Regions from separate parts of the Solibacillus sp. FSL W8-0372 genome, predicted to be linked through region 2. Evidence: riboswitches for the same ligand, from Rfam matches in the RefSeq annotation. Region 2 holds a riboswitch; each other region holds the start of a gene.
What was found. Region 2 has a riboswitch for S-adenosylmethionine ahead of metK (methionine adenosyltransferase). Riboswitches for the same ligand answer to the same signal wherever they lie in the genome.

Region 1 (3,209 bases), 1.1 Mb from region 2:
ATTGTCTCAAATTGTACGAAACTTAGAATTTGACTTAGAAATTATGCATTGGGGAGACCCTATACGAAACTACGATGAAAAAGAAATTCTAGAAAGCATAGGTAAGGTTGGTAGTTATAAAGAATTTATTGAAGGACTTGAAAGAGTCCTTCGTGAAGGACTTATAAATGACTTTAACGAAGGCTGGGATTTAGAAGAACAGTTGATGGCTGTAGCCAGAGAGTATCTAACCAACTATTCAAGAAGATTGGATTATAAAGTGAAAAAGATATTTGAAGAAACAGGCAAACTTGAAGATATTAGTCGCATAGTGAACAGTTTTGAAAAAGTTCTTGAAGAGAACTATAAGAGATTTATCAGTAAACAATTAAAGGTTGATTCACCTTATTTCATATATGAGGGAAACGGACAGAAAGAATGCTGAAGAAAGTTTATTACTAACTATTTAAAACAGATAGAACGAGTAGGATGAAGCAATGTCAGGAGACCTGCCCATATAGCTATTAAGAGTAAAGTGTGTTGTGCTTGTTCCCTGTTCCTTATCCCCTAGAAGATAAGCCCACTTTTGTTGATAGAGATGCTTATAACTATATTATTAATGGAACCCACACAACTGCATATTTTGTATTTGCAGTTTTATTTATGATATTTACTAGCATGGCTTTCGACTTTATAATACAAAGTCAATTAGTTGCGGATTATATGTTAGATTATTATAGTGGTGGGAATATAAGAGATAGAAATAATGCAAATGCTGCAATTAGAGAGCTAGTAAAAGTGTTTTATATATTAAAAGAAATGATGATCAACTACAATATCGGAAGTTGAGCAACCTTCAAAAGAGGGTTGTTTTTTTATCGTTAAAATACAATACGTTTCTTTTTTCCAGAAGTATGATTTATTATGGAAATTATTTAGATTTAATAAGAAGTTAAATAATTTATATAAAAGTACTCCTAATTAAATATAATTAAATTATTGAGGTATAAGTGTGGTCATGACAGTATTTGTTTTATATATTTTTTTGAATTATTGCAAAACTTACGCTACCGTGTTACACTAGTGTCAATTTAATAGTCTTATCAAGAGAAGCGGAGGGAACTTGGCCCGTAGATGCTTCAGCAACCTCTAGTATAACTAGAAAGGTGCTACTTCCAGCAAGGCAAAGTCCTTGGCAGATAAGAACGGGTATATTAACCTCTCATTTCTGTTGTGCTGGAATGAGGGGTTTTTTGTTTTTTCAGCAAGTATGAAGGTACTTGCTCCAATAATCAAACCCCTGCGGCTATTATGATTTACTTGAAAGGAAAGAAGCTTGAAATAGCTTTCGTTATGAAACTAAGATTATTTAGAAAGATTAGAGGGGGACAGTGTAATGCCGATTAATATTCCGAAACATTTACCGGCCGGTGAGCTACTGAGAAAAGAGAAAATTTTCGTTATGGAGGAAGACCGGGCGAAAACTCAGCAAATTCGACCTTTGAATATTTTAGTGTTCAATTTAATGCCGGAAAAAGAAAAAACCGAGCTCCAATTATTGCGTTTACTCGGAAATACACCACTACAGGTAGATGTGACATTTTTAAATACCGCTACATATGAATCAAAAAATGTTTCCAAATCACATTTAGATACGTTCTATCAAACATTCGATGAAATTAAACACCGCCGATATGATGGTTTGATTATCACAGGTGCACCGGTAGAGAAAATGCAATTTGAAGATGTTGGATACTGGAAGGAAATTACCGATGTAATGGATTGGGCCGATCAAAATGTTACATCAATTATGTATATATGTTGGGGAGCACAAGCTGCACTGTATCATCATTTCGGTATCGGGAAATTTGAGCTGCCTAAAAAATGCTCCGGCGTCTATTCACATGTGATTACCGATTTAACGGTCGATTTAGTACGAGGCTTCAGTGATGAATATGTTGCGCCTCATTCACGTCATACATCTGTCTCGATTGACGAAGTCCGTGCGCACCCAGATTTGCGTCTGCTCAGCTATTCGGACGATGCGGGGGTATTTATCGTTCAATCAAAAAACAATAAGCACATCATGATTACAGGCCATTTAGAGTATGATGCGACGACTCTATCGGACGAATATTTCCGAGATGTTGAAAAGGATCCAGAAAATACGGAAGTTCCAATTAATTACTTCCCAAATAATGACCCGCAAAATGCTCCAAAAAATGTATGGCGTGCCCATTCACATCTATTGTTCTACAACTGGTTAAACTATTACGTATACCAAGAAACACCTTATGAATGGCACTTTGTTGAGGAAAATATCGAATATCATATTTAAAAAAATGGCTAGGAAAGAAATAAAAAATTGATTGGAATGGAGGGAGACTCCAGCGGGAAAAGCAAAATTTTTTGCGACGAGTAACCGCAGGAGCACGGACGCCTGAGACTACAGGCTCAGGCCGTGCCCGCGGAAAGCGTCCCGGAATGGAAATCAATTTTTGGGTTATAGCTCAGCCGCTCACTTCTATTTCACTGCAATCCATGCACGTTCTTGTTGTATTTGCAAACTTACTTCACGGCCAAAAAAATCACTTAGCAATTGTTCATTCAATATAACTTCGCGAGTATCTGCAGCTACGCTTTCACCATCTTTCATTAACAGTACATGGCTGAAACAAGGCAAAATTTCTTCTACATGGTGCGTTACATAAATAAGTGTAGGGCAGTGATTGCCTTGTGCTATTTGCTCAATCTTTTGCAGTAAGTTTTCCCGCTCTATAAGATCGAGTCCGCCGCATGGTTCATCCAATATTAATATTTCTGGTTCTGCCATTAAAGCACGTGCAATTTGTACACGTTGTCGTTCACCTTGCGATAAATGCTCAAAAGATTTATTCGCCAAATGATCGCAGTGAAACTGTCTCATAAAGGATAGTGCCTGCTCAATTTCTGTATCGGACACGTCATTAAATAGACGGAGCGCACCGAATTTTCCGCTAAGCACAATTTCAATGGCATTATCCTGCCAGTTGAAGCTGTCAATCATTGCATTGCTTACCCAGCCGATGCGTGTTCGGAGAGTAGGGATATATGTATTGCCGAAAGTTTCACCTAGTACTTGCACTTTACCATTGTTCGGCCAAATATAGCCGTTGATTACTTTTAACAAGGTTGTTTTTCCTGAACCGTTCAAGCCTAAAATGGCCCAATGCTGTCCTTTTTGTACATGC
Region 2 (3,209 bases):
GGATTGCATTGTAAATTTCCGGCTCATTTTCAGCAGAGAGGTTAATTGTTTTTGCGTAGCATCCACCCTCAATGTTGAAAACACCATTATCAGACCAACCGTGTTCATCATCCCCGATTAATTTGCGGTCGCAATCCGCTGATAAAGTTGTTTTACCAGTTCCTGATAAACCGAAGAACAGGGCAACGTCGCCTTTTTCGCCAACGTTAGCTGAGCAGTGCATTGGGAAAATACCTTGTTCAGGCAACAAATAGTTCATAATCCCGAAAATTGATTTTTTCATTTCGCCAGCATATTCAGTACCACCGATTAAGATGATTTTCTTTTCAATTGATGTTATAATAAATGTTTCCGAACCAGTTCCATCTACTTCAGGATCTGCTTTAAAGTTTGGAGCAGAAACAATTGTAAAGTCAGCAACATGTGCAGCTAATTCTTCTGCTGTAGGACGGATGAATAATTGATGACAGAATAGGTTATGCCAAGCATATTCGTTAATTACTTTAATCGATAATTGAGAGTCTTTGTCAGCACCCGCAAAACCGTTGAATACAAATAATTCATCGCGTTCTTTTAGGTAGTTTACAACTTTGACATAAAGCTTATCAAATACTTCTGAAGAGATAGGACGGTTAACTTTACCCCAATCAATTTTATCTTTAGAGTTTTCCTCTTCAACGATATATTTATCTTTAGGTGATCGACCAGTATATTTACCTGTTTCAGCACGTAATGCGCCATCAACAGTTAACATTGCTTCTCCACGTGATGTAGCTTTTTCAACTAATTGTGGAACAGATAATTGAGTTTTGATGTTTTCCCCGTTTAAAAGTTCTTTCAGCTCGTTAGCAATTTCTACCGAATTCATCTATTAAATACCATCCTTTTTTATAGTATTCCCTTATAGTAGGGGAGTTGTTATTAATTCAAAAATAGTATAACACATTGAAGGATATAATCTATACTAATTATGAATTATTTTTTTGTGGAATTTTTAACTGTTTAAAATCAGACAAAATTTATTGACAGCACTAATTTTTTTATGTAGGATGTGTAATTGAACGGATACTCTTATCCCGAGCTGGTGGAGGGGCAGGCCCTATGAAACCCGGCAACCTGCGTATATTTTATACGTGTTGGTGCCAACCTGATGCAAGGGCAAAATTTCCCTTGAACGATAAGAGTGAAAGGTAACGAAACGTAATATCCTTTCCTCACGTGTGATGAACACGGTTATGAGTGAAAGGATTTTTTTATTTGAATTTACAATTTCGTATTGAGCGAAAATTATATAGTTACAGCCTTTCAGACCCTCGTGTTAAAGCAAATAAAGCTTGACGTTAATAATGCTATTATGCCACGGTGTAAGACGCAATATAACGGACATGGGTAATGAGTACCGTATCAATAAAAACAATTGCCAAAGTGAATTAGGAGGAAATGACATGAAAAATCGTCGACTGTTTACATCAGAAAGTGTAACGGAAGGACATCCAGATAAAATTTGCGATCAAATTTCGGATGCCATTTTAGACGCAATTTTAGCAGCAGATCCAAATGCACGTGTAGCTTGTGAAACTACGGTAACAACAGGCTTAGTATTAGTATCTGGTGAAATTACAACTTCTACTTATGTAGATATGAAAGGTATTATCCGTGATACGGTAGCAGAGATTGGCTATACGCGCGGAAAATATGGTTTTGACGCAGAAAACTTAGCTGTACTTGTTGCAGTTGGTGAACAATCACCGGATATTGCACAAGGTGTAGATCAGGCGTTAGAAGCGCGCGAAGGTTCAATGACAGAAGATCAATTAGAATCAATCGGTGCTGGAGACCAAGGTTTAATGTTCGGCTACGCATGTAACGAAACACCGGAACTTATGCCGATGCCTATTTCTTTAGCTCACAAATTAGCTCGTCGTTTAACAGAAGTACGTAAATCAGGAGAATTGGAATATTTACGTCCGGATGGTAAAACACAAGTAACAATCGAATATGATGAAAACAATGAGCCTGTTCGTGTGGATACAATCGTTATTTCAACACAGCATGATGAAGAAGCGACATTGGAGCAAATTCAAACGGATATTAAAGAACATGTTATTAAACCAGTAGTTCCTTCTGAGTTATTAGATGAAGCAACTAAATATTTTATTAATCCAACAGGTCGTTTTGTAATTGGTGGTCCAAAAGGAGATGCTGGTCTAACAGGTCGTAAAATTATCGTAGATACGTACGGTGGTTACGCACGTCACGGTGGTGGTGCATTCTCTGGTAAGGATGCAACGAAAGTGGACCGTTCAGCAGCATATGCAGCTCGTTATGTTGCAAAAAACATCGTTGCTGCAGGCTTAGCGGATCGTGCTGAAGTTCAATTGGCTTATGCAATCGGTGTTGCACAACCAGTATCAATTGCGGTAGATACATTCGGAACTGGTAAAGTAGAATCTTCCAAAATCGTAGAATGGGTTCGAGAGCTATTTGATTTACGCCCAGCAGGAATTATTAAAATGTTGGATTTACGCCGTCCAATCTATAAACAAACAGCAGCATATGGACACTTCGGTCGTACTGACATCAATGTACCATGGGAAAATACAGATAAAGCGGCAGAACTTAAAGAAAAAGCCGGAATTTAAAGAAGGAAGGAGCGTTCAGTCAAATGGACGGCTCCTTTTCTGTTATTATGGAGAATAATATACTTCCTTCCTTTATATTGTAAATAATTGGATTGATAGCGAAATGTTATTTCTGTAATGATTTGTAGTATTGTCCCTTCGCTACGTATTCATTAATTATGCGATCCATATCTGCCCGGTCCTCTGCATTTACTTCACGTACAACTTTTGCTGGGCGCCCCATAGCAAGTGAATTGGGAGGAATTACTTTTCCAGGTGGTACGAGACTACCTGCACCAATAAATGCTCCTTCGCCTATTTCTGCACCATCCAAAATGATGGAACCCATGCCGATTAAAGCACGTTTTCTTATTGTACAGCTATGTAATGTTACTTGATGACCTACTGTAACTTCATCTTCAATAATGAGTGGAGCTGCAGGGCTTTGGTGAAGACAACTTAAATCCTGAATACTAACACGATCTCCAATGATTGTTTTATTCACATCGCCGCGTATGACTGTATTAAACCAAATGGAAGTATTTTCCCCTATTGTCACATCGCCTGTAATTGTTGCATAATCAGCAA
Region 3 (3,209 bases), 710 kb from region 2:
AGAAATAGCGAACGAAATAGGAGAGAACAACATGAAAACAGTAGTAGTTGTAGGTGGCGGAATTACTGGATTATGTACAATGCATTATTTGAAAAATCAAATGCACGAAAAGAATATCGAAGCACGATTAGTATTAATCGAAAAAAATCCTTATTTAGGTGGAAAAATACATTCCGTACATGAAGGAGGGTTTATTATGGAAACCGGCGCGGATTCCATTGTTGCCCGCCATCCGAATGTGTTAGAGCTTGTGAAGGAACTTAACTTTGAATCGAAGCTTGTTTATAACGAAACAGGCATTTCCTACATTCATACTAATAATGAGCTACATGCTATTCCCGCGGGGTCTACATTCGGGATTCCGATGAGCGTGGAATCACTTATGTCGAGCACGTTAATTTCAGAAGAAGGAAAGAAAAGAGCATTACAGGATATAGACATTCCAAATACAGATTTTACGAAGGAAAGTTCCATTGGTGCATTTTTGGAATATTTTTTAGGTGAAGAAATTGTGCGAAAACAAATTGCTCCTGTATTGGCAGGGGTATATTCGGGAGATTTATACCAGCTGAGCTTAGCGTCAACGCTACCGTATTTAGTTGATTATAAAAATAATTATGGATCGATTATGAAAGGCTTTGAAGCTAATCGCGAGCAGTTTGAAAAAGCAGCGGATAAGAAATTTATATCTTTCGAAAAAGGTTTATCTTCATTAATTGACCACCTTGAAGAGCAATTGCCGGAAGTGGAATTCATAAAAAAAGCTGCAACTGAGCAAATACAAAAAGTAGGGGAACAGTATAAAGTTGTATTAGAAGACGAAACGATTATAGCGGATATTGTGGTCCTTGCTGTACCGAATAATACAGTACGTACTTTATTGCAAGATGACAAATTGGATAGACAGTTAGAAAAGTTTACAACAGCATCTGCATTAACGATGTATGTTGGCTTTGATGTACCGGATAGTGTTTTACCGGCAGATGGTACAGGTTTCATCGTTTCCCATAATAGTGATTTAGTGTGTAATGCATCTACTTGGACAAGTCGTAAATGGAAGCATACTTCAGCAGAAGGGAATCTGCTCGTTCGTTTATTTTATAAAAATATTAATCCGCGTTATGAAGAACTGGCAGCCATGTCAGATGAAGAGTTGGAGAAAGTCGCAATGGAGGATATTCGTTTAAGTTTGGGTATTGAAGCGAAACCAACCGTCGTAAATGTAACGAAATGGATTAATCAGATGCCCCGCTATGATTTAGCGCATAATGAAGCGTTATCTAAAGTTGTGGACTATTTAGAAGTGCACTATCCGAACCTGCTTTTAGCTGGATGTTCGTACTTTGGGGTAGGGATCGGCGCTTGTATTCAAAACGGTAAAAAAACGGCGGAACAAATTATTGCACGAATTATGTAAAGAAATACTTTATTAGGCTAAAGGGTATTGACGTCTTATTTAGATAACGATATGATAGCTTAAATAATTTTAAATTTTTTGAAAAATTCATAAAATTTCTTATCGAGAGAAGTTGAGGGACTGGCCCGTTGAAACTTCAGCAACCAACATTATGTCAGGTGCTAAATCCAGTGGCGATAGCCAGAAGATGAGAAGGGATTAAGTTGACGACTGACAACTATCAAGCCTTCTTTTGCTTAGTGAAAGAAGGCTTTTTTGTATTAAAAATATACTGAAAATACTGTGAATAATGGAGTGAAATAATTGGGTTTATTACAAGATTTAAAAACACGCGTTTTAACGGCGGACGGAGCAATTGGAACTTTACTTTATTCTTATGGGTTGGATTACTGCCATGAGGAAATGAATATTGCACGACCTGAAATTATCGAGAAAATTCATAGTGAATATATTGCTGTAGGTGCAGATATTATTCAAACAAATACATATGGAGCGAATGCGATTAAGTTAGCTCGATATGGTTTTGAAAATCGAGTAAAAGAATTTAACGAAGCTGCGCTGAAGATTGCGAAGCGTGCAGCTGCTCCGGGAGGGCAGTATGTTCTGGCAACAATCGGAGGTATTCGAGGGATTCGAAAAAGTGATGCAACATTAGATGAAATCTTAACTGCCTTTCAAGAGCAAGTGGAAGTATTACTAGCTGGCGAACCGGATGGATTCTTATTGGAAACGTATTACGATTTTGAAGAATTATCGCATTGTGTCCACCTATTACGTTCAATGACCGATTTACCGATCATTGCTCAAGTGACAATGCAGGAACCAGGTGTTCTTCAAAATTTAATGTCTTTAAATGAAGCATTTCATGATTTGGAAAGGTTAGGTGCAGATATTGTTGGGAGTAACTGCCGGTTAGGTCCTTTCCATACAATTCAAGCGTTTGAAGGAGTCAACTTACCGAACAAGGCTTTTTTATCAGCTTACCCGAATGCTTCGTTATTAGATATTGAAGATGGTCGTGTTGTCTATGAATCAGAAACGGATTATTTCGCACGTGCGGCCGTTGAACTCGTAAATCAAGGTGTCCGTTTAATTGGCGGTTGTTGTGGGACGACACCGAAGCATATTGCGGCGGTAAAACAACGTCTGGCGAATATGCAACCAATTGAAACGAAAGAAGAAAAACCAGGGCATACACAATTTGTCCGTATTCCGGAGCCACGTAAGCAAGAGCCGCTCCATGAAAAAGCAAAACGTGAACGTTCTGTTATTGTGGAACTTGATACACCGCGTCATCTGGAAATTGACGGGTTTGTCGAAGGAGCAAAACAACTGGCAAAAGCGGGAGCCGATGTCATTATGATGGCGGATAACTCACTTGCATCCCCGCGCATCAGTAATATCGCAATGGCTGCGATTTTAAAAGAGCATGGAATTCGTTCATTGCCGCATTTAACGTGCCGTGACCGCAATTTAATTGGGCTCCAGTCACATTTAATGGGACTTGATGCGCTGGAACTTCACGATATTTTAGTCATCACTGGGGACCCGACAAAAGTGGGGGATTTCCCGGGGGCGACGAGCGTTTATGATGTTTCGTCAATGGAGCTTATTTCACTTATTAAGCAGCTAAATAAAGGCAGCTCTTTTACTGGGAAATCGCTGCGAAAACAGGCGGATTTTTCTGTGGCTGCTGCCTTTAATCCGAATGTCCGTGTATTGGACCGTGCTGTAGCTCGTTTAGAGAAGAAAATCGAGCATGGTGCAGATTACTTTATTTCACAGCCGGTTT
Region 4 (3,209 bases), 1.4 Mb from region 2:
CTTTTACGGAGTAGTTTGGCACCGCATATGGGCGTTGCACTAACTGGAACTCACCATATTTTAAAAACCATTCGCGTGCTGGAGTTAAAATATGCGCACTTCCATGAACGTTATACTCCTCAGCAACTTCCTTTATGACATAGCCTGTTGTTTCCAGATTGTGAGTTTGTTCCGAGAAAGCACTATGCCCAAAAACCTTTTGCCACATGACATTTACATCCGCTAAAATTTGCTGAATTGCACAAGCATTTACATATTCCTTTACTTCGTTTAATTCATAAATAATGTAGGCTGCTACATTTTGTGCACTGTATACTTTCCCCATGTCGAACAACTCCTTTTCCTTCAATAATGCTGCAACATTATTTCAAATATTTTGGTTGGTAGTTTTATTATTCCAATTGTATTACTAGGTATTAACTTTGTCAATAAAACTTATATAATTAGTAGGAATTAATTTTCTAAAAATTGCTTAGCTTCTCGAATGGGAAAAGCTAAGCTTTTTTTAAGTTTTATACGTTTGTCTCTGCGCCTACTTCAGCCGCAACTTTCGCTAATGCCTGTTCTAAATCCGCGATAATATCTTCTGCTGCTTCTAACCCGATCGATAAGCGAATGAGCTCTTCCGATACGCCGGCAGTTTTTAATTCTTCAGCAGATAACTGTTGGTGCGTTGTGCTCGCAGGATGGATAATTAATGAACGAGCATCCCCAACGTTTGCTACATGCGAGAATAATTCCACGTTATCAATTACTTGGCGCCCTGCTTCACGTCCACCTTTAATGCCGAACGTAATGATTGATCCGAAGCCGTTTTTCAAATATTTTTTCGCCAAATCATGTGTCTCAAAATCTTCAAAACCGTTGTAATTTACGTATTCCACAAATGGGTGGTTTCTTAAATACTCGGCAACTTTTTGTGTGTTTTCATTGTGACGGACAATACGCAAATGAAGCGTTTCTAGTCCTTGTAGGAAATTAAATGCCGCGTCAGCAGATAATGTTGGACCAAAATCACGCAATAGTTGAACACGAAGCTTTGTCGCAAATGCAGCGCCTGCTGTGTCAATTCCGTAGCGTAGACCATGGTAAGAAGTATCCGGTTCTGTAAATCCTGGATGTCTTCCTTGTGTCCAGTCAAACTTTCCAGCATCAACGACAATCCCACCGATCGTCGTTCCATGACCGCCAATCCATTTTGTTGCAGAATGAATGACAACATCCGCGCCGAATTCAATCGGATTACTTCCATATGGGGAAGCAAATGTGCTGTCTATTAATAACGGAAGACCATTGTCATGAGCGATGTTTGCTACTGCTTCAATATCGAGTACTTTCAAGCTTGGATTTCCGATTATTTCAGCGAAGATCGCCTTCGTTTTATCAGTAATCGCCGCTTGGAAGTTTGCAGGATCTGATTCATCCACAAATTTTACTGTAATGCCGTAGCGAGGCAATGTAGTTGCGAATAAATTGTATGTTCCTCCGTACAGAGAACCAGCAGCAACAATTTCATCTCCTGCACCGGCTACATTTAAAATGGAGAATGCCACTGCTGCTGCGCCAGATGAAAGCCCTACTGCAGCTGTGCCCCCCTCAAGTAAAGCAACCCGTTCTTCAAATGCCCCCACTGTAGGATTCATAATACGAGAATAAATATTGCCAGTTTCCTGTAATGCAAATAGACGTTGCGCATGAGCAGTGTCATTGAATGCATAGGCAGTTGTACGATATACAGGAACTGCAATCGCCCCCGTTACAGGATCTGGCTTTTGCCCCCCGTGCAATAATAAAGTTTCTGGTCTTAAATTCGTCACTCTAATAACCTCCTAAAATTATTCGATGGTGAAATCGGTGTTTTTGAGGAGGATTTTTTAAATGAAAAAAACCCTCTTCAGTTAAGAAGAGGGTTGCGCATGAGCAAGTTTGCCTCCTCTTATCTTTCAAAATGATTGTCCATTTTGTAGGATTTAGCACCTTAGTCAGTTCATCACTTACTGGTTGCCGGGCATCTCAGGGCCTATTCCCTCCGCCGCTCTTGATAAGAGATATGTGATTTATGTTCCATCGTTGATTCTCAGTATAAAGCAGAGTAATTCTATAAGTCAACCGAAAAATTAAAATTTTCTGATTTTAAATTAATTCATAAAAATATTTTATCTTCCCACACTAAAATTATTATACTATTCTATACAATTTCTGCTTAAAACAAAATTTTTCTCAATATATTTATTCACCAAATATTAACATGTATCATTTTTTGGAAGTGCTATAATCATAATTGTTAAGGGATTTCCCTTGCAATTGGAAATAAAGAATATATTTTACTTTTAGAAGAATGGGTATATTTTGTCTTATTAATTTATTATTTAACTAAAACTTTAAACGAAGTGAGGCGTTAAGTATGGCAACAGAAGCGACAAGTAAACGAAATTTAAAACCATTATGGATAGTTTTAGCGTTTGCAGCACTCATTACCATTGTTTTACTTCCAAATAGTGGTGGAGATCTTCCCGTTGTTGGACAACGAGCATTAGCTATTTTAGCATTTGCCGTTATATTATGGGTAACCGAAGCGGTAGCCTATCCGGTTAGTTCTGCAATGATATTAGCTGCCATCGCTGTTTTATTAGGTTTGGCTCCGAGTATGGAAGATCCTTCCGTACAAATGGGCACTAAAGAAGCGTTAAAATTAGCGTTAGGTGGATTTAGTAGTTCCTCGGTTGCGTTAGTCGGGGCTGCATTATTTTTAGCAGCTGCCATGCAAATAACGAACCTTCATAAGCGTATTGCACTGTGGGTTTTATCATTAGTTGGAACAAAAACGAAAGCATTAGTAGTAGGGGCTATTTTAGTAGCAATTGTATTAGCTTTTGTTGTACCAAGCGCGACTGCTCGTGCTGGTGCAGTTGTCCCTATTCTATTAGGGGTTGTTGCGGCTTTTGGATTATCTAAAGAAAGTAGACTTGCAGCGTTGTTAGTTATTACCGCTACCCAAGCTGTTTCAATTTGGAATGTGGGGATTAAAACTGCTGCAGCGCAAAACTTAGTAGCACTTGGTTTTATTAACTCTGAATTTGGAGTCGATATTTCTTGGGGCAAGTGGTTTATGTATGCCGCGCCGTTTTCAGTCATCATGTCCTTCGTATTATTCTTTGTTATGATTAAATTAATCAAACCCGAAACGGATAATATAGCTGGCGGAAAAG

Region 1: it holds a riboswitch for S-adenosylmethionine, as region 2 does, so the genes downstream of both, metA (homoserine O-succinyltransferase) here and metK (methionine adenosyltransferase) in region 2, are expected to answer to the same signal.
Region 3: it holds a riboswitch for S-adenosylmethionine, as region 2 does, so the genes downstream of both, MKY13_RS18305 (bifunctional homocysteine S-methyltransferase/methylenetetrahydrofolate reductase) here and metK (methionine adenosyltransferase) in region 2, are expected to answer to the same signal.
Region 4: it holds a riboswitch for S-adenosylmethionine, as region 2 does, so the genes downstream of both, MKY13_RS01605 (O-acetylhomoserine aminocarboxypropyltransferase/cysteine synthase family protein) here and metK (methionine adenosyltransferase) in region 2, are expected to answer to the same signal.

What each region holds. Positions count from the first base shown of each region.
Region 1 covers NZ_CP150204.1:1,762,176-1,765,384, forward strand. The annotation lists gene MKY13_RS08660 (hypothetical protein) at 1-424, shown strand, start outside; gene MKY13_RS08665 (hypothetical protein) at 526-828, shown strand; SAM riboswitch class I at 1,077-1,185, shown strand; gene metA (homoserine O-succinyltransferase) at 1,376-2,317, shown strand; gene MKY13_RS08675 (ABC transporter ATP-binding protein) at 2,504-3,209, opposite strand, start outside.
Region 2 covers NZ_CP150204.1:2,875,551-2,878,759, reverse strand. The annotation lists gene pckA (phosphoenolpyruvate carboxykinase (ATP)) at 1-868, opposite strand, end outside; SAM riboswitch class I at 1,069-1,184, shown strand; gene metK (methionine adenosyltransferase) at 1,446-2,642, shown strand; gene MKY13_RS14600 (gamma carbonic anhydrase family protein) at 2,749-3,209, opposite strand, start outside.
Region 3 covers NZ_CP150204.1:3,587,199-3,590,407, reverse strand. The annotation lists gene hemG (protoporphyrinogen oxidase) at 32-1,417, shown strand; SAM riboswitch class I at 1,514-1,611, shown strand; gene MKY13_RS18305 (bifunctional homocysteine S-methyltransferase/methylenetetrahydrofolate reductase) at 1,721-3,209, shown strand, end outside.
Region 4 covers NZ_CP150204.1:320,548-323,756, reverse strand. The annotation lists gene MKY13_RS01610 (hypothetical protein) at 1-325, opposite strand, end outside; gene MKY13_RS01605 (O-acetylhomoserine aminocarboxypropyltransferase/cysteine synthase family protein) at 513-1,817, opposite strand; SAM riboswitch class I at 1,934-2,048, opposite strand; gene MKY13_RS01600 (DASS family sodium-coupled anion symporter) at 2,405-3,209, shown strand, end outside.